3 regions of the Pseudomonas sp. Tri1 genome follow, and region 2 is predicted to be linked to each of the others. Evidence: predicted binding sites of a transcription regulator. Region 2 holds the regulator's gene; each other region holds the start of a gene.
The links. The regulator sigma-54, encoded in region 2, starts transcription at its own class of promoters, with help from an activator protein. The targets are predictions, from matches to a motif close to ANTGGCATNNANNTTGCTNT.

Region 1: the regulator sigma-54 is predicted to act here: its motif matches at 3,874-3,893, upstream of flgB (flagellar basal body rod protein FlgB).
Region 3: the regulator sigma-54 is predicted to act here: its motif matches at 2,447-2,466, upstream of J9870_RS24865 (pilin).

What each region holds. Positions count from the first base shown of each region.
Region 1 is NZ_CP072913.1:5,151,352-5,157,799, forward strand. Features, by position in the region: gene J9870_RS22235 (type I secretion system permease/ATPase) at 1-701, opposite strand, end outside; gene flgE (flagellar hook protein FlgE) at 911-2,209, opposite strand; gene flgD (flagellar hook assembly protein FlgD) at 2,240-2,962, opposite strand; gene flgC (flagellar basal body rod protein FlgC) at 2,978-3,421, opposite strand; gene flgB (flagellar basal body rod protein FlgB) at 3,425-3,832, opposite strand; gene cheR (protein-glutamate O-methyltransferase CheR) at 4,173-5,000, opposite strand; gene J9870_RS22265 (chemotaxis protein CheV) at 5,054-5,980, opposite strand; gene flgA (flagellar basal body P-ring formation chaperone FlgA) at 6,059-6,448, shown strand, end outside.
Region 2 is NZ_CP072913.1:1,031,073-1,037,520, forward strand. Features, by position in the region: gene rapZ (RNase adapter RapZ) at 1-495, opposite strand, end outside; gene ptsN (PTS IIA-like nitrogen regulatory protein PtsN) at 498-962, opposite strand; gene raiA (ribosome-associated translation inhibitor RaiA) at 975-1,283, opposite strand; gene J9870_RS04380 (RNA polymerase factor sigma-54) at 1,360-2,853, opposite strand; gene lptB (LPS export ABC transporter ATP-binding protein) at 3,017-3,742, opposite strand; gene lptA (lipopolysaccharide transport periplasmic protein LptA) at 3,742-4,290, opposite strand; gene lptC (LPS export ABC transporter periplasmic protein LptC) at 4,277-4,846, opposite strand; gene J9870_RS04400 (HAD family hydrolase) at 4,854-5,378, opposite strand; gene J9870_RS04405 (KpsF/GutQ family sugar-phosphate isomerase) at 5,379-6,353, opposite strand.
Region 3 is NZ_CP072913.1:5,721,143-5,727,590, reverse strand. Features, by position in the region: gene J9870_RS24875 (type II secretion system F family protein) at 1-585, opposite strand, end outside; gene pilB (type IV-A pilus assembly ATPase PilB) at 588-2,288, opposite strand; gene J9870_RS24865 (pilin) at 2,513-2,923, shown strand; gene J9870_RS24860 (BON domain-containing protein) at 3,193-3,546, shown strand; gene J9870_RS24855 (transposase) at 3,966-4,928, shown strand; gene J9870_RS24850 (DUF2845 domain-containing protein) at 5,031-5,327, opposite strand; gene J9870_RS24845 (DUF748 domain-containing protein) at 5,329-6,448, opposite strand, start outside.

The DNA of each region.
Region 1 (6,448 bases), 2.6 Mb from region 2:
TGCAGGGTGATGAAGGCACTGTGATTTTTCTGCCAGATATTCGACGCGTTAGCCAACATGCCCATGGCCATCAGCGCTTCGGCATTCTGGTGGGCTTGCTGGCCTAGATGATTGCGCTTGTTCAGCGCATCGGCCGAAGCCTGCATCAGCTTGCGGGTTTGCCGATCAGTGATTACGGTCAAACTGATAAGGACACTCATCAGGCCGACGGTCAAAAGACCAAACAGCGGGTGGATATAAAAGCAGACCGCGAGGTAAACCGGCATCCAGGGCAAATCGAAAAAAGCCACCAGACCTGGTCCGCCAATAAAACCGCGAATCTGGTCCAGCTCCTGGGCCGGTTTCAAGGCATCGCCGGTAATGGGGGTCTTCAGCGACGCGCCAGCAATGACATTGAAGACCTTGGAGGACAGCGCCAGATCCAGTGAGGAAGCAATTCGCACCATGACGCGGGAGCGAATGACATCCAGCAGGCCTGAAAGCGCATAAACCCCCAGCGCTAGCAGCCCCAGGGCGACCAGGGTCGGCACGCTCTGGCTGGGAATGACCCGGTCATACACTTCCAGCATGAACAGCGGGCCGATCAGCGCCAGAATATTGATCACACCGGAAAACAGCGCAGCGCCCAGCAGACCTCGACGCAGTACCAATTTCAATGAAGGCGCGACAATAGGCGCACTGACAGCGTTATGGGGTTTCAAACTGGTATCCGTCCCTTGGTTTTCGTGACATCCCTGTCGTCAATACAGACTCGATGACAGTCGTATGGAAACTTGACGCTCGTTGAGCGATTTGGACTGAAGTGCAAGTTCCGCACCAGCCAGCCGACAGACGGTAGTTACCGGTGAAGAATTTCACGCATAAAAAAACCGACGCCTCAGGACGTCGGTTTTTTTGAAACAGCCAGCTATCAGGTCATCTGAATGATGGTCTGCATGATGGTGCTCTGGGTGGAGATGGTCTTGGCGTTCGCCTGGTAGTTGCTCTGGGCCTTGATCAGCTCGACCAGCTCATTGGTCAAGTTGACGTTGGACTCTTCCAGGGAGTTGGAGACGATCGAACCCAGGGTGCCGGTCTGTGGGGCATCGTAGCCTGGGATGCCCGAGGCGAAGGTTTCCTTCCAACTGGTGCCACCTACAGGTTGCAGGCCTTGTTCGTTGGTGAAGCTGGCGAGCGCGATCTGGCCGATCGGCTTGGTCTGGTTGTTGCTGAAGTTAGCCAGCAATACGCCGCTGCCGTCGATGGTCAGGTTGGTGATCTGGCCAGTGGCGTAACCGTTCTGGGTCGGGATCGACCGCGCGGTATCGGCGTTGAATTGGGTGGTATTGCCCATGGAGATCGTGATGGTCGGTGCACTCGCGGCGCCGTTGGCGGCCCATACGCCGTTGGTTACGGTGCCGGGAACCCAGCCAGTCAATACCAGGTCGCTGTTAATAGTCGCTGGCGGGGTGCTGACCTGGGTCAACTTGCCGTTCGAATCAAAGGTCATGGTCGAAGGAATCGGCGCGGTCGCGCCCGTCGTGGTCGGCAAGCTGCCATTCAGGTTACGACCATCGATCAAGGTATACACATTCCAGGTGTTGCCAGCAGTCTTGACCATATATTGGTCCATGGAATGCTGGTTGCCCTGGGTGTCGTAGACCGGAGTGGTAAATTGCTTGGTGAACGTAGCGGTGTCGCTCGGATTGAACGCCGCGGTGATCGCCGTCGCCGTCGAGTTCAGGTTGATCGTCGACGAAACCAGGCTGGTGGCATTCGGCGGCAGGTTGGAGGTGTCGATGCGCAGGTCGGTCAAAATACCGTTGAGGATATTGCCGTTGGCATCCACGCCGTAGCCCTGCAGACGTGCAGTGCCATCACTGTTGGTGACGTAGCCTTCTTTATCGGTCTTGAAGGTACCGGCACGGGTGTAGCTCAGGGAACCGTCGTTATCCAGGACGAAGAAGCCCTGCCCCTGGATACCCATGTCGAGCACGTTGCCGGTGTTATTGACGTCACCCTGGCCGAACTGCTGGGAAACGTTGGCCAGGCGCACGCCGTTGCCGACGGTCTTGCTGCCCGAACCCAGCTTGGTGGCCGAGTAGACGTCTTCGAATTCCGCGCGGGACGATTTGAAACCGGTGGTCGCCACGTTGGCGATGTTGTTGCCGGTCACGTCCAGCTGTTTGTTGGCTGCATAGAGACCGCTAAGGCCGATGTTAAAAGACATTTTCCACTCCTTTTGCCGGGTTAGTCGGCTCTACATACCAATAGTTTGTACTTTGGACAGGGCAATGCTGCCCAGCCCGGCAAGGTTGAGCATCAGTTCACCGCCCGTCTGGCTGATCGTCACGCTGCTGACCGTTGCCGGCAGGTTGGTGATCAGCGACGTCGCCTTGCCGTCGATGGTGGTCGCGGCCGTAAAGGTGTAGGTGCCCGCTTCGACCGTCGTGCCGGCGTCGTTCTTGCCGTCCCAGATGAAAGCGGCATTGCCGGCATTCTGGCTACCCATGTCGATGGTGCGGACAGTCTTGCCATCCTTGTCCACGATCTTGAGCGCAATGGAGGACACCGAAGTCGGCACCACCACCGTGCCGTTGAGGCTCTTGGAGGTATCGACCACGGCCTTGTTGCCTGGAGCAATGACCGAACGCCCGACCAGCGATGAAGCCTGCAAGGCCTGGGACGAGTTGTAGTTACTGGCGAGACCGCTCACGGTGTCGTTAAGGGTGGTGATGCCTTCCAGGCTGCTGAACTGCGCCAGCTGGGCAACGAATTCACCGTTATCCTGCGGCTCCAGCGGGTTCTGGTTTTTCAGCTGGGTGACCAGCAATTGCAGGAACGCATCCTTGCCCAGCGACTGCGAACCAGTGGCCGAGCTCGTTGCCGAGGACAGGCCATCGCTGGTGGTGCTGGTCTTGACCGAGGAGTTGGCCAGGATCTCGTTAAGGCTCAAACCGCTGGTAGTGTTGGTAACGCTCATGTGACTCGCCCCTTATCACTGACCGAGGGTCAGGACCTTCTGCATCATGGTTTTGGCGGTGTTCATCATTTCGGCGTTGGTCTGGAACGAACGACTGGCGGAAATCATGTCGGCCATTTCTTCGACGACGTTGACGTTCGGGTAGTAGACGTAACCCTTGGCGTCAGCCGCCGGATGGTTCGGCTCGTAACGGGCTTCGAGGTTGCTCTGGTCTTCGACCACGCCAAGCACTTGTACGCCCTGCCCGGCCGCGTCCTGCTCCTGGAACAGCGAGTCGCTGCCGCCGGACTGGCCGCCCTGGTACATGGTGGCAAATACCGGGTGACGAGCACGGTAGGTCTGGTCGATGCTCGACGAAACGGTCTCGGCGTTGGCGATGTTACTGGCGACGGTGTTCAGACGCGTGGTCTGGGCACTCATGGCGCTGCCGGCAATGTTGAATACGCTCGCGATCGACATGGCTTACTCTCCGCGAAGGGCCGATACCAGCCCTTTGAACTTGCTGTTGAGCAGCGTGAAACTGGCCTGGAAGTTCACGGAGTTCTCCGCGTAGTTGGACTGTTCCAGTTGAGCGTCCACGGTGTTCTGATCGATCGAAGGCTGCATCGGCGTGCGATACATCAGCGATTCGTCACCATTGCCCAGGCCCTCGGCTTCAATATGACGGCTATTGGTCATGTTCAGCGCGAAGGTGCCGTTCTTGGTCTTCTCGTTCTGCTCGGCGAGCACTTTGGAAAAGTCCAGGTCCCGAGCCTTGTAGTTCGGGGTATCGGCGTTGGCGATGTTGTTGGCCAGGACTTCGGCACGCTGGGCGCGGAAGCTCAGGGCCTGTTCGTGGATACCGAGCGCTTTATCGAAGCTGATGCTCATGTCGGAAACCTTTGGGTGACCAGAATGTACGTACGATGAACTTAGCAAGCGCCGTGCCACTTTAAAAAAGCCCATAAACCGGGGCTTTGCGGGCATCGGCAAAGCGGCAATGCCAGAAAAGCGGCAATCGGCTTCCGCTGGCTGCCGCTTTTCTGCCGCTTACCGAGGGCAATGAGTGTCAAATTGTGGAAGCGAGCTGGCTCGCGATGACGGTTTATCCGTTACATCGATTTGCATGTGTCGCCGCTAACGCTATCGCAGGGATTGGTGCTGATTGGAGGGAGGCGGGCATAAAAAAGGGAGCCCTGAGGACTCCCGCTTTTTGACAACCCAAAGCGAATCACTTCGCCTGGTAGATGATCCCCGGACTGCACTGGACCATCTGGTAATGATCCGGCAAACCGTTCAACGCCTCGGAAGCGCCGAGGAACAGGTAGCCGCCAGGCTTGAGGGTGCTGTGGATACGCAACAGGATGTCCTTCTTCACTTCGGCGGAGAAGTAGATCAACACGTTGCGGCAGAACACGATGTCGAACTTGCCCAGGCTGGCATAGCTATCCAGCAGGTTGAACGAGCGAAACTCCACCCGGTTCTTGATCGGCGCCTTGACCACCCAGCGTCCCGGCCCTTTTGGGTCGAAGTAGCGCTGCAGGCGATCGGGCGACAAACCGCGGCCGATGGCCAGGCTGTCGTATTCGCCGGTCTTGCAGTTATTGAGCATGGTCCCGGACAGGTCGGTGGCAACGATTTGCACACCACCTTTCAACTGGCCGATGTTGGTCCGCTCGAACTCATCGATGGACATCGACAACGAATAGGGTTCCTGCCCCGACGAACAGGCCGCCGACCAGATCCGCAGGCGTTGGCCCGGGCTGGCCTTGATGGCAGCCGGCAGCACTCTGTTCTTCAACACCTCGAACGGATAGGTGTCACGAAACCACAGGGTCTCATTGGTGGTCATGGCATCCACCACCATCTCACGCAAACCGCTGCGCGGCTGGGTCTGGATACGCTGTACCAGTTCGCCCAACGATTTAAGGCCCTGTTGCTCCATCAACTTGTTGAGACGGCTCGACACCAGGTATTGCTTGTTTTCACCAAGCAAAATGCCACAGGCTTTTTCCAGGAAGACCCGGAACTGTTCGAAATCCAAATTACCCGTAGACAAGATACCGCCTCTTTCATTGTGTTGGCTTGCCGGGCGCACAACGCGCCCGAGCTTTATTCTGCTGCTTTGATACGATCGACGACTCGGGAGGCCAGGTCATCGGGCCGAAACTTGGCCAGGAAGTCGTCGGCGCCGACTTTCTTGACCATCGCCTGGTTGAAAACCCCCGACAATGAAGTATGTAAAATGATATGCAGCTTTTGCATACGCGGGTCGCTGCGAATTTCTGACGTCAGGGTGTACCCGTCCATTTCCGGCATTTCGATGTCGGAGATCATCATCAGGAATTCTTCTTCGGGCTTCTTGCCCTCGTCGACCAACTGGCGCAGGTAATCCAGCGCCTGCCGTCCATCATTCAACGCCACCACTTCAACGCCGACCGTTTGTAGACAACGGGTGACCTGCTTGCGTGCAACCGAAGAATCATCGACGGTCAATACCCGCAGCGAAATCGCCTTGTGCTGGGTTTCAGCATCCACCACCCCCACGGAAATCGCCTCCGGGGTCGGCGCCACCTCGGCGAGGATTTTCTCCACGTCGATGATTTCCACCAACTGGTTATCGACCCGGGTCACCGCCGTCAGGTAGTGATCGCGGCCAGTGCCCTTGGGCGGCGGATGAATCTCTTCCCAGTTCATGTTGACGATGCGCTCCACCGAGCGAACCAGGAAACCTTGGGTCTTGGTGTTGTACTCGGTAATGATCACAAACGGATTGCTCTGATCCAGCAATCGACCGGAACCGGTCGCCATCGCAAGATCGAGAATCGGGATGGTCGCTCCCCGAATATTCGCCACACCACACACGACGGGACTGGACTTAGGCATCAGGGTCAGCTTAGGACATTGCAGCACCTCGCGGACCTTGAATACGTTAATTCCATACAATTGCTGGCCGTCGAGACGGAACAGCAACAGCTCCAGGCGATTCTGACCGACCAGCTGTGTACGCTGGTTTACCGAGTCCATTACTCCCGCCATGCCCTGACTCCTACCTAACGCTAATGTGTCCGACGCGCATTCATCACTAAACGGCACGGGGCTTGCTATTCAACCGGCATGAACGCACAAACGACATTTTCTCGACGCCTGATCACTCACTGCCGCCATTGGCTCGGTGCACTGTTGGCTGTCTGCCTGTTCACTTCGGGCGGCCCTGCCCTCGCTGCTGTACCGGTTACCTTGCCTGATCTACTTATCGGCGTCACTCAGGGCTTTCTTGAATTCACCGTAGAAGACTATCTGGCTACCAGTCAAACCGAGGGTCGCTATGAAATCGAAGTCAACCAACTCGACCCGCGCCTGCGCATGCCGATGTGCGACAAGGAATTGACTGCTTCGCTGGAGAGCCCTGCAAGACCCCTGGGCCGGGTCACGGTGAAGGTACGTTGCGACAGCGCCGCGCCCTGGACAGTGTTCGTACCGGCTCAGGTGCGCCTGTTCCGCGAA
Region 2 (6,448 bases):
AGTGCCTGGCTCCGGCTGGTTCAGCAGGCGCAACTTGATAGTGTCGCGTAGCTGATACAGGTTCAGGTTCGTGGTATTGACCTTCAGGTCCGCCAGGTCGGCAATCGGACTCAGCAGTTGGCTTTCGTCATGAATGGCTTCGGCCAGGGAACGGCTGGCGTTGCTCAAGGGGTGGCGCCGACGGGTTTCGGAAAAACGCTTGAGCAGCGTCTCTTCATCGGCATCCAGGTACAGCACATCGCACTGGATATGCCGGCTGCGTACTTCCTCTAGCAGTTCGGGAAAGCGCGACAGATGGCTCGGCAGGTTACGTGCATCTATGGACACCGCTACTAGCGGCTGTGCCAGTTCGGTGTGGATCAGGGCTCGTTCGGCCAGTTCCGGCAGCAGGCCGGCCGGCAGGTTGTCGATGCAATAGTAGCCGCTGTCCTCAAGCACATTGAGCGCCGTGCTTTTACCGGAGCCGGAGCGGCCACTGACGATGATCATGCGCATGTTTAATGACCGTTCTGCTCGTCCAGGACAACCTGATACAAGGCTTCGTTGCTCGGTGCGCTGCGCAGTTTTTCGCGAACTTCCTTGCGGTCCAGCATGCTGGCGATCTGGCGCAGCAGCTCAAGATGCGCATCGGTTGCCGCTTCCGGGACCAGCAGTACAAACAGCAGGTCGACCGGGGCGCCGTCGATGGCGTCGAAATCTATGGGGGCTTCAAGGTGCAACAGTGCGCTGATGGGCGCGCTACAACCCTTGAGGCGGCAGTGGGGAATGGCAATGCCGTTGCCAAAACCGGTGGAACCGAGTTTTTCACGGGCAACCAGGGCCTCGAAGACGTCCTGCATTTCCAGATCCGGCACTTCGCGGTGGATCAGGTTGGCAATTTGTTCGAGGGCTTTCTTTTTACTGCCGCCCGGCGCGTTCACTTGGGAACGGCCGGGGGTCAGGATGGATTCTAGTCGGATCATGGATTGGGGGGGTTAACGACCGGTCGCGCCCTGGAGGAGGCTCTGGGTCTTTTCCTTATGCTTTTTAAGTTGGCGATCCAGCTTGTCGGTCAGCAGGTCAATTGCGGCATACATGTCTGAATGCTCCGCGTTGGCAACCACTTCTCCGCCGGGGATATGCAACGTGGCTTCGATTTTCTGCAGCAGCTTCTCGACGGTCATCGTCACTTGCACGTTGGTGATCTTGTCGAAATGCCTTTCCAATCGGTCGAGTTTTTCGCCGACGTAGGTGCGCAGGGGTTCGGTCACTTCCAGTTGGTGTCCACTGATGTTGACTTGCATACAGCTTCTCCTTCGTTGCCAGTGCATAAAGCGGCAGGCAGAAATGCCTGCCACTGGAACGCTGTGGCGTGGCCCGTTACATCAACCGCTTGCGTTCGCTCGAAGGTGCGATCCCGAGGGATTCGCGGTATTTGGCGACGGTACGGCGGGCCACCTGAATGCCTTGTGCCTCCAGTAAACCAGCGATCTTGCTGTCACTCAACGGCTTTTTCTGATTTTCCGCCGCCACCAGTTTTTTGATGATCGCGCGGATGGCTGTGGACGAGCATTCGCCGCCTTCGGAGGTGCTGACGTGGCTGGAGAAAAAATATTTCAGTTCATAGATACCTCGGGGGGTATGCATGAATTTCTGGGTGGTTACCCGGGAAATCGTCGACTCGTGCATGCCCACCGCCTCGGCGATGTCGTGCAGGACCAACGGTTTCATCGCTTCGTCGCCATACTCCAGGAAGCCGCGCTGATGCTCGACGATCTGGGTGGCGACTTTCATCAGGGTTTCGTTGCGGCTTTGCAGGCTCTTGATGAACCAGCGCGCTTCCTGCAACTGGTTGCGCATGAAGGTGTTGTCGGCGCTGGTGTCGGCGCGCCGGACGAAACCGGCGTATTGGGCATTGACCCGTAGCTTGGGCACCGACTCCTGGTTGAGCTCCACCAGCCAGCGATCGTTGTGCTTGCGCACGATCACGTCGGGGACCACGTATTCGGGTTCGGTGGATTCGATTTGCGAGCCTGGGCGCGGGTTGAGGCTCTGGACCAGTTCGATGACCTGGCGCAGCTCATCTTCCTTGAGCTTCATGCGGCGCATCAGCTGGCTGTAGTCGCGACCGCCCAGCAGGTCGATGTAGTCGGTGACCAGGCGCTTGGCTTCGGCCAGCCAAGGTGTCTTGGCGGGCAGCTGGCGCAGTTGCAGCAGCAGGCATTCGCCCAGGTTGCGGGCGCCGATGCCGGCCGGTTCGAATTGCTGGATGCGATGCAGGACGGCTTCGATCTCGTCCAGCTCGATGTCCAGCTCGGGGTCGAAGGCTTCGAGGATTTCTTCGAGAGTCTCGTCCAGGTAGCCCTGGTTGTTGATGCAGTCGATCAGGGTCACGGCGATCAGGCGATCGGTATCGGACATCGGCGCCAGGTTCAGTTGCCACAGCAGGTGGCTTTGCAGGCTCTCGCCGGCAGAGGTGCGGGTGGTGAAGTCCCACTCGTCGTCGTCACTGCTCGGCAGGTTGCTGGCGCTGGTCTGGTAGACGTCCTCCCAGGCCGTGTCCACCGGCAGGTCGTTGGGGATGCGTTCGTTCCATTCGCCATCCTCGAGGTTGTCCACCGTCGGGGCGGCTTCCTGGTAGGACGGTTCCGGGATTTCGGTGTTGGTCTTTTGCTCGACGTTGTCGGCCAGCGGATCGGTATTGTCGAAGTCGTCGCCTTCTTCCTGGCGTTCGAGCATCGGATTGGACTCCAGGGCCTCCTGGATTTCCTGTTGCAGGTCCAGGGTCGACAATTGGAGCAGGCGGATGGCCTGTTGCAGCTGCGGTGTCATCGTCAGCTGCTGGCCCATTCTCAAGACTAGCGATGGTTTCATGGCAGGGGCTTAACACCTTATTCGCCGGCGCACATGCGCCATCCACTACAGGGCGCCGAAGCGCCAAACTTAAGCAAATTATATGCCTGAAACTGAAGTGTTTGCCTAGAGCGCCGCCATAATAAATTAGCGGCGCCAGGGCGATTCGCCAGACACTTTGCGCTTACAGGCGGAACTCGTGGCCCAGATACACTTCCTTGACCAGCTCATTGGCCAGGATGGTGGCGGAGTCGCCTTCGGCGATCAACTGGCCATCATTGACGATGTAGGCGGTTTCGCAGATATCCAGCGTCTCGCGCACGTTGTGGTCGGTGATCAGCACGCCGATCCCCTTGGCCTTGAGGTGGTGGATGATCTGCTTGATGTCGCCCACTGAAATCGGATCCACGCCGGCGAACGGTTCGTCGAGCAGGATGAATTTCGGTGCGGTGGCCAGGGCGCGGGCGATTTCCACGCGGCGCCGTTCGCCACCGGACAGGCTCATGCCCAGGTTGTCGCGAATGTGGCTGATGTGGAATTCCTGCAGCAGGCTTTCCAGTTCCTGGCGGCGACCGGCCTTGTCGAGCTCCTTGCGGGTCTCGAGGATGGCCATGATGTTGTCGGCAACCGACAGCTTGCGGAAGATCGACGCTTCCTGGGGCAGATAGCCGATACCGGCCTTTGCCCGGCCGTGCATGGGCTGGTGGCTGACGTCCAGGTCGTCGATCAGCACGCGCCCCTGGTCGGCCTGGACCAGGCCGACGATCATGTAGAAGCAGGTGGTCTTGCCCGCGCCGTTAGGGCCGAGCAGGCCGACGATCTGGCCGCTGTCGATGGACAGGCTGACATCACGCACGACTTGACGGCTCTTGTAGCTCTTGGCCAGATGCTGAGCTTTCAGAGTTGCCATTACTGGGCCTTCTGCTCGTCGGTTTTCTTTTTCGGCTGGATCACCATGTCGATGCGAGGACGGGATTCAGTGATTTTGCTGCCCGTAGCGCGACCGGCGCTGGCCAGCTTTTTGTTCGTGTCATAGACGATTTTCTCGCCTTGGGTAACGTTGCCGTCCTTGTCCACGACCTTGGCGCGGTCGATCAGCACGACGCGATCCTGGGAGGCGTGATACTGGATGGTCACCCCGTAGCCTTGCACCGGCTTGGTGTCGCCCGCGGTCTGAATCTGTTCGAAATAGGCCAGGTTGCCCACCGAGGTCACTACGTCGATATCACCGGACTGGGTGCGGGTGATGGTCACGGTGTTGCCGGTGACCTTCATCGAGCCCTGGGTGATGATCACGTCACCCTTGTAGGTGGCGACACCGTTCTTGTCGTCCAGTTGCGCGTCGTCGGCCTGGATACGGATAGGTTGGTCGCGATCGTTGGGAAGAGCCCAGGCGCTCGCGCTTCCCAGTGCTGCGCCCAGACTGAGCAAAATAGGGAGGGTTTTAGCGAGCTTCATACTGTCCTCTTACGTTCGATAGCAGGTGTATCCTGCTTTCCTTCAAATACGCTTTCATTCCCGTGCCGGTCGATACACCCCCGGCGCCGTCGATTCTAACGGGTTGCTCGGTCTGCGCATATTCTTGCTGTGGGAACACGGTCATACGACTGCTGGTGATGATGGTCGTACGGTTTTTTTCATCGGTTCGGGCCACGCGTACCGAATCGATCAGTTCCACTTCGGTGCCCCCGGAGTTGACTTCGGCGCGCAGGCTCTGCACATGCCAGGGGAACTCGGTGCCGCGGAACATGTTCAGGTCCGGTTTGGTCACCAGCGTAATATCGGTGGCCTTTACATGGTCGACCTTGTCGGACGTCATCTCATACTGCACCTTGCCGTCGGGCAGGTATTGCAGGGTATGCGTGTTGGTCGCGTACCAGTCGATATTTTCTTCGACCGTGGCTGCCGGTTGATCGAGGAAGCGTTCCGGGCTGATGTTCCAGTAGCCCACCGCGGCAAAGATCGCCGCGATACTGCCGAACACCACAATGGTGCGAATCTTCTTGCTCAGCATAATTGGCTCACAGGTATGCGGCGTTGGCCGCTTCGAGGCGGCCCTGGGCGCGCAGGATCAATTCGCAGAATTCACGGGCCGCGCCTTCGCCGCCGCGTGCTGTGGTAATGCCGTGGGCGTGCTCGCGTACGAAGGCCGCCGCGTTGGCGACCGCCATGCCCAGGCCGACCCGGCGAATCACCGGCAGGTCCGGCAAATCATCGCCGAGGTAGGCGACCTGTTCATAGCTTAGGTTGAGTTGGCCCAAAAGTTCGTCCAGTACCACCAGTTTGTCTTCGCGACCCTGGTAAAGGTGTGGAATGCCGAGGTTTTTCGCGCGCCGCTCGACCACTGGCGTCTTGCGGCCGCTGATGATGGCGGTCTGGACCCCGGCGGCCATCAGCATCTTGATGCCCTGGCCGTCGAGGGTATTGAAAGTCTTGAACTCGCTGCCGTCTTCGAGGAAATACAGCCGACCATCGGTCAGTACGCCGTCGACGTCGAATACGGCCAGTTTGATCGCTTTGCCACGTTGCAGCAGGTCTGTGCTCATTTACATGACTCCCGCACGCAGCAAGTCGTGCATATTCAGGGCGCCTACCGGGCGGTCTTCGTCGTCGACCACCACCAGGGCGCTGATCTTATGGTCTTCCATGATTTTCAAGGCCTCGGCGGCGAGCATCTCGGCGCGAGCGGTCTTGCCATGGGGTGTCATGACTTGCTCGATGGTCGCACTGTGGATGTCGATGGTACGGTCCAGGGTGCGGCGCAGGTCGCCGTCGGTGAAGATCCCGGCGAGCTTGCCGTCGGCTTCAAGCACCACCGTCATGCCCAGCCCCTTGCGCGTCATTTCCATGAGCGCGTCCTTGAGCAGCGTGCCGCGCTGTACCTGCGGCAACTCCTGGCCGGCGTGCATCACGTTTTCGACTTTCAGCAGCAGGCGCCGGCCAAGGGCGCCGCCGGGATGGGAAAAGGCGAAATCCTCAGCGGTGAACCCTCGGGCTTCCAGCAGGGCGACGGCCAGGGCATCGCCCATGACCAGGGCGGCGGTGGTGGAGGAGGTCGGCGCCAGGTTCAACGGGCAGGCTTCGTGCTCGACATGGACATTGAGGTTCACTTCAGCGGCCTTGGCCAGCGGCGAATCCGGATTGCCGGTGACGCTGATCAACTGGATGCCCAGGCGTTTGATCAGGGGCAACAGGGTGATGATCTCATTGGTGGAACCGGAATTGGACAGGGCCAGGATGACGTCGTCCCGGGTGATCATGCCCATGTCACCGTGGCTGGCTTCGGCCGGATGGACGAAAAAGGCCGTGGTGCCGGTGCTGGCCAGGGTGGCGGCGATCTTGTTGCCGATGTGCCCGGACTTGCCCATGCCGACCACGACCACGCGGCCCTTGCTGGCCAGAATCATCTCGCAGGCGCGTACGAAATCAGCGTCGATATGAGGCAGCAAGCCTTGTACGGCTTCGAGCTCGAGGCGGATGGTACGTTGTGCCGATTGAATCAGGTCGCTGGATTGGCTCATGTCAGAAATCGTATAGCCCGATGAAAAGGCGGCGATTATAGCGGCAATGAACAATTCCCTCACGTTAGTTCGTCATGCTTTGTTCGAACGATCCG
Region 3 (6,448 bases), 2.0 Mb from region 2:
CTGCGGCACCACCTTGACCAGCAGGATCCCCGTGACCACCGCGGCGACGAGAACGACGGCCGCTGGATAGGTCATGGCTTTCTTGATCTTGGCCTTGAGCGCTTCGCTCTTTTCCTTGTAAGTCGCGACCCGGTCCAGCAGTGTGTCCAGGGCGCCGGCCTGTTCACCGGCGTCCACCAGGTTGCAGTACAGGTCGTCGAAATATTGCGGGCACTTGCGCAGCGATGCGGCGAAGCTGTTGCCAGCGGCGACTTCCTGTTTCACCTCTTCCACCAGCTTGCGCATGTTGGCGTTGTCGAAGCCTTCGCCAATGATGTCGAACGCTTGCAACAGAGGTACGCCGGCCTTGAGCATCGTGGCCATCTGGCGGGTGAAGAGGGCGATATCCAACGGCTTGATGCGTTTGCCCTTGCTGAAAATCGAGGTGGACTTCTTGCGTACCTTCTCCGGGTTGATGCCCTGTTTACGCAATTGAGCCTTGATCAGGGCCGGGCTCTGACCGGTCAGCTCGCCGCTCATTTTTGTGCCTTTGCGGTCTTTGCCTTCCCAAGTGTAGACATCGGTTTTGACTGCTTTGACCGCCATGTTCAATCCTTGGTGACCCGGTTGATTTCCTCGAGGCTGGTCATGCCCTGCATCACCTTGAGCAGCCCCGATGTGCGCAGGTCATTGAAACCGTCCTTGCGCATTTGCAGGTCGATTTCCAGCGAGTTGCCCTCGGCCATGATCAACCGTTGCAGCTCAGGTGTGTTCTTGACCACTTCATAAACCCCCACGCGCCCTTTGTAACCGTGGTTGCACTGTTCGCATCCAACCGGCTCATAGATCGTGAATGTGCCGATGCGTTCCCGGGGGAAACCTTCCTTGAGCAGGGTCTCCTCAGGCACCTCGATGGTTCTCTTGCAGTGGTTGCACAGCTTGCGCGCCAGCCGTTGGGCGATGATCAGGTGTACAGCGGTGGCGATATTGAAGCCCGGAATGCCCATGTTCTGCAGGCGAATCAAGGTTTCGGCGGCGCTGTTGGTGTGCAGCGTGGAGAGCACCAGGTGCCCGGTCTGTGCTGCCTTGATGGCGATTTCGGCGGTTTCCAGGTCGCGGATCTCGCCGACCATGATCACATCCGGGTCCTGGCGCAGGAACGAGCGTAGGGCTTGAGCGAAATCCAGCCCCTGGCGTGGGTTCACGTTGACCTGGTTGATGCCTTCCATGTTGATCTCCACCGGGTCTTCGGCGGTGGAAATGTTGATGTCCACGGTGTTGAGGATATTCAGACCGGTGTACAGCGACACGGTCTTGCCCGAGCCGGTCGGCCCGGTCACCAGGATCAAGCCTTGTGGTTGTTTGAGGGCCGCCATGTACAGGTCTTTCTGATCCGGTTCGTAGCCCAGGGCATCGATGCCCATTTGTGCGCTGGACGGGTCGAGAATCCGGATCACCACTTTTTCGCCCCAGAGGGTGGGCAGGGTGTTGACCCGGAAATCGATCGATTTGCTTTTCGACAGGCGCATTTTCAGGCGCCCGTCCTGGGGTTTGCGCCGTTCGGAGATATCGAGGCTGGCCATCACCTTGAGGCGTGCGGCGATACGGGTGGCCAACTGGATCGGTGGCCGGGCCACCTCCCGCAACATGCCATCGGTACGCACCCGCACCCGGTAGATTTTTTCATAGGGCTCGAAGTGCAAATCGGAGGAGCCGCCCTTGATCGCGTCCAGCAGCATCTTGTTGACGAACCGCACCACCGGCGCGTCGTCGGTGTCCTGGCCAGCGATGGAATCCTGCTTGTGCTCGTCGATCGACTCGATGTCCAGGCCATCGAGGTCGACATCACCCATACCTTCCAGGCCCGTGCTGCTGGATTCGAAGAACTTCTCGATGGCGTCGCTGAGCTTGTCGTCCTCCACCAGGATGGCTTCGGTGGTCAGGCCGGTGCTGAACTGGATGTCATTGATGGCCTGGTGGTTGGTCGGGTCGGAGATGCCCACGAACAATTTATTGCCACGCCGCCACAGTGGCAGGGCGTGGTGCTGGCGCACCAGTTTTTCGCTGACCAGGCCCGTGGGTTGGGTCTCTTTGTCCAGGCTGTTGAGGTCCAGCAGGGCGACGCCAAAATGCTCCGAGGCGATCTCCGCCACCTGGCGGCTCTGGACCAGTTTGTTCTGTACCAGATAACTGACCAGGGGCGTGCGACTGTGCTGGGCCTGTTGGTACGCCTGCTGCGCACTTTGCTCGGTGAGCAGTTCGGCCAGCACCAATTGCTTGGTCAGGCCGCTGAGGGCGATGTCATTCATGGGAATCCCGACGGCGAACAGTTCATGACTTATAGCCTAGTCAAGCGTAAGCGCCTAACCAGCAAGCAAGGGTGACAAAAAACGTCAGATAGTGCGGTTGTTGGGGTAGGACGCAGGGTTTTTTAAGACTCAAACCTGCTGCTGGCTGGGCTGTGAGGGTTGGCATGTGCCGTGCAGTGGCTGCTTCAGGTCATGAGATTTCGCCTCATGCTATGGAGATATCTATGAATAAGCACAAGGGTTTTACGCTGATCGAGCTGCTGATCGTCGTGGCGATCATCGGCATTCTGGCAACGTTTGCGTTGCCGCAATATTCCAAGTACCAGGCGCGAGCCAAGGCTACGGCCGGGCTTGGGGAAATTTCTGCGTTGAAGGTACCGTACGAGGACATGATGAATCAGGGAACTAACCCAACAGCGGACAACATGAACATCACGACGCCTACCAGCAACTGCGCAATAGCAGTCACGGGTACTGCTTCGGCAGGCACAGGCACCATCGTTTGTACCCTCTCAAATGCTCCTGCTGCTGTAGCGGGTAAGACGATCACCCTTAGCCGAGACGCCGCCGGTGCCTGGACATGCGCATCTAACGCTGCCAAGGAATTCCTGCCGGCTGGCTGCCCTGGCGTCTGATACGTGACGAGGTGAGGGGGCTTGCTCCCTCACTAAAAGAAAATCTTCGTAATTCATAAGCTTAGCGGGAAGCCAAAACCCGCAAGTTGCATGTCCAGAATCACCGCTTCATGCATTTTGCATGATTGTGAAAATCGCCGCTTCGCTTAACCAATTGATTTAAAACAAATTAATGGTTTTTCAAAAACTGGCACAGCCTTCGCACTACTCCTGATAACCCTGCCGGGATGCACGTCCGGCAGTTTTTGAGAAAAACAGGAGTTACTCGTATGAAGAAGTTCGCTATCACTGCCGCCGCTGCAACCGCACTGACCTTGACCATGGCTAGCGCATTCGCCGAGACCACTCAAGCGACTCAGGCGCCGATGATGCTGGCTGCTGGCGAAGTGACAGAGGCCAAAGAGGACGTTTCCGATACCTGGATCACCACCAAGGTCAAAGCTGACCTGGTCACCGAAAAAGGCATTCCAGGCACTGATATCAAAGTCGAAACCAACAAAGGTGTTGTGTCCCTATCTTCGATGACCAAAGTCACTGATGCACAAAAAGACACCGCTGTGGCGATCGCCAAGAAAATCAAAGGCGTCAAGGCCGTATCGGCTGACGGCCTGAAAGCCGAGTAAGGCTAAGACTTCTCGCCTGGGCTGGGAGAAGGCGCGGCAAGCGGGCCAGGATATACGTTTGCCGTCGCTTTGGAGTTCATGCGAAAGGCCACATGGATGTGGCCGTTACAGGCCTCCGGCATTCGTGCCGGGGGCCTGTTCTATTGCGGGATTAATCTGTGGGGCAGCGTTTGCGCCCGAATCAGAAGCGAGTCGCCGCCATCGCGAGCAAGCTCGCTTGTATGTTTAGACTTGAAGGGGTGGGCGGGACTAAAAGCTCGATTCCGACTCTAGCCAGTACGGACCGTGGGAGACTTCTCGTTCCGCCCTTTCTACCTAAAGCGCCGATAAGGAATTCATCGGTAAAACCGACGATAGAGGCAAGCCAGCGCAAAGGTAGACCCCGACAAGCACCTAAACCCTAGCTCCGAGGATTCGTCATGACAATCCTTAACTCACCAACGGTTATTGGTATCGATGTAGCGAAGGCCGAAATCGTCGTTTACCGCGAAGACCTGAAAATCACTCAAGCCATCGCCAACAATCGCGAAGCTCTTGGCCGGTGGCTCAAAACGCTACCAGCCCAAAGCTCGATTGCGCTGGAAGCCACCAGTTTTTATCACCTGGACACAGCTGAGCTGGCCCATGGAATGGGGTTTCATGTTTACGTTGTGGATCCTTATCGGGTGGCCCATTACCGTGAAAGTATTGGGCTGCGGGCTAAAACTGATCCTTGTGATGCGCGTTTGCTGGCTCGTTATCTAACGAACGAGCAAGCAAGGCTGCGTATCTGGAGCCCACCTCCAGAAGCCTACAAAGTGTTAAAAAACCTGCTTAGAAAACGTGCGGCACTCATCAAGGCCCGTGTCAGTATCGTGCTGAGTTTTTCGAACGAACCGTGCCTAAAGGACATCTTGGCCCGGCAGTTGGAGGTCTTCAAAGAGTCCGATCAGGCCATTCAGAAGCTAATGCGTGAGGCCAGCCAAGCGGTAGGGATCACTGAAAACATCAACCGCTGCAAAGCCATTGAAGGGATTGGTGAACTGACGGCCATTGGCTTGGCGACCGCATTCATGCGCGGTCACTTTGTCAGTGGCGATGCATTCATTGCTTTCTTGGGGATGGATTTGCGTCCAAAAGACTCAGGGAAGAAGCACAGTCCTCGTCACTTGAGCAAAAAAGGGGACGGGGAGCTACGACGCCTGGCGCACAACGCCGCGATGGCGGCCTGTCGGTCTCCTGCCTGGAAACCTTACTATGAGGCCTTCTTGGCACGAGGCCTGGCCAGAACTCAGGCCTTGGTTATCCTTGCCCGCAAGTTGTGTCGGGTAGCATTCGCCCTGATGAAAAATCAGAGCGAATACCAACCAAATTCACGGTTGCAGGGTTCCCCTGCAACATAGAATCTCCCACATTATTCAGGGTGATCCCCAAATCGATGTTCACCGTGTCCCCCCTGTGGGAGCGAGCTTGCTCGCGATGGCGGCGGCACATTCAACACAAGCTCAGCGCCCGCGCTTGCTGGTGATTTGCACCAGCCGATTCCCCTCGAAACGCAGGTACTGGTACATGCCGCTGTTGGGGCCGTAGGTCCATTCTTCCACCGGGTATTCTTCCCGGCGATTGACACTGCGTTTATAGCCCAGGTCATCCCGCGCTACCGGCTCCCCGCACTTTTGCAGCACTTCGCTCGAGCGGTCTCCGACGCTGATCAACTGGCTGCCGCAGCGCAGCGTATCGGCTGCCGCCATTTGGCCAGCGGCCAGCAATAAAGCCAGGCTGAGGCCGTACAGGTACTTCATCTTATTCGGCATCCAGATGCATAGGCGTGATCACACTGCCGTCGCTCTCGGCCTGGCCGAGGCTGGCGTCGATGAAATACACACGGTCGTCGGCCAACTGCCCTTTGTCTACCAGGAAGTCCTTGATGCTGCTAGCCCGCTCCTGCCCCAGTTGGCGCAAGAGCACGTCACTGCCGCTCCAGAACTTGATCACGCCCTCGCGCAGTTTCTCGATTCGTGCCTTTTTATCCAATTGCGTCCATTCGGCGGGCGGCTGGGTCTTGAGGCGGGTGCGGTAGATGCCTTCGAGCAGCGGTGGCTTTTCATCCTCGGGCACCTGTATCAGCGAGGCCTGAGCCGGTACTTTGTCGCCCCGACGTTGCAGCATCTTGTAGTAGTTGTACTGGTATTCACGTTCCAGGCGCTGGGCGGCGAGCAACGGGCCATCGCTGCTCTCGGCGGCAGTCCCTTCGATCTCCAGGCGCAGCTCGGGACGTTTACCCAGGGCCTCGGACAGCTTGAGCAGTACACCTTCGTTTTCTTTGCTCAGATCGCTGGAACCCGGAGCGAACGACACACTGCCCAAGTCTTCCGAACCGCCACCGGCCACCAACCCACCGATGAGTTTGAACGGCGCCTGGGCCGCTCGTACCACCAGGTTGCGCAGGGTCTGCCAGATGATCGGCATGACGCTGAATTGCGGATCGTTGAGATCACCGGAAACCGGTAGTTCGATGGAAATCCTGCCGTCTGAATCCTTCAGCAATGCAACGGCCAATTTGAGTGGCAGGCTCACGGCATCCGGGCTGTCGACTTTTTCCCCCAGTTGCAGTTGCTCGACCACCACCTTGTTCTCCGCCTGGAGCTTGCCCTGGGTGATCCGGTAATGCAGGTCGAGATTGAGCCGGCCCTTGCGGATGCGATAGCCGGCGAACTTGCCAGAGTAGGGCGTCAGGGTGGTCAGCTCGACCCGTTTGAAGCTGGTGGCGATGTCGAGGCTGGCCATTGGGTCGAAGGGGTTGACTGCCCCCTTGATGGTGACCGGTGCATAGCGATCGACCTTGCCCTTGATGTCCACGCTGGCCGGTTTGGCCTGGCGGCTGTCGATGGTGCCGATCTGACCGTTGAGCTGTTGGATGGCG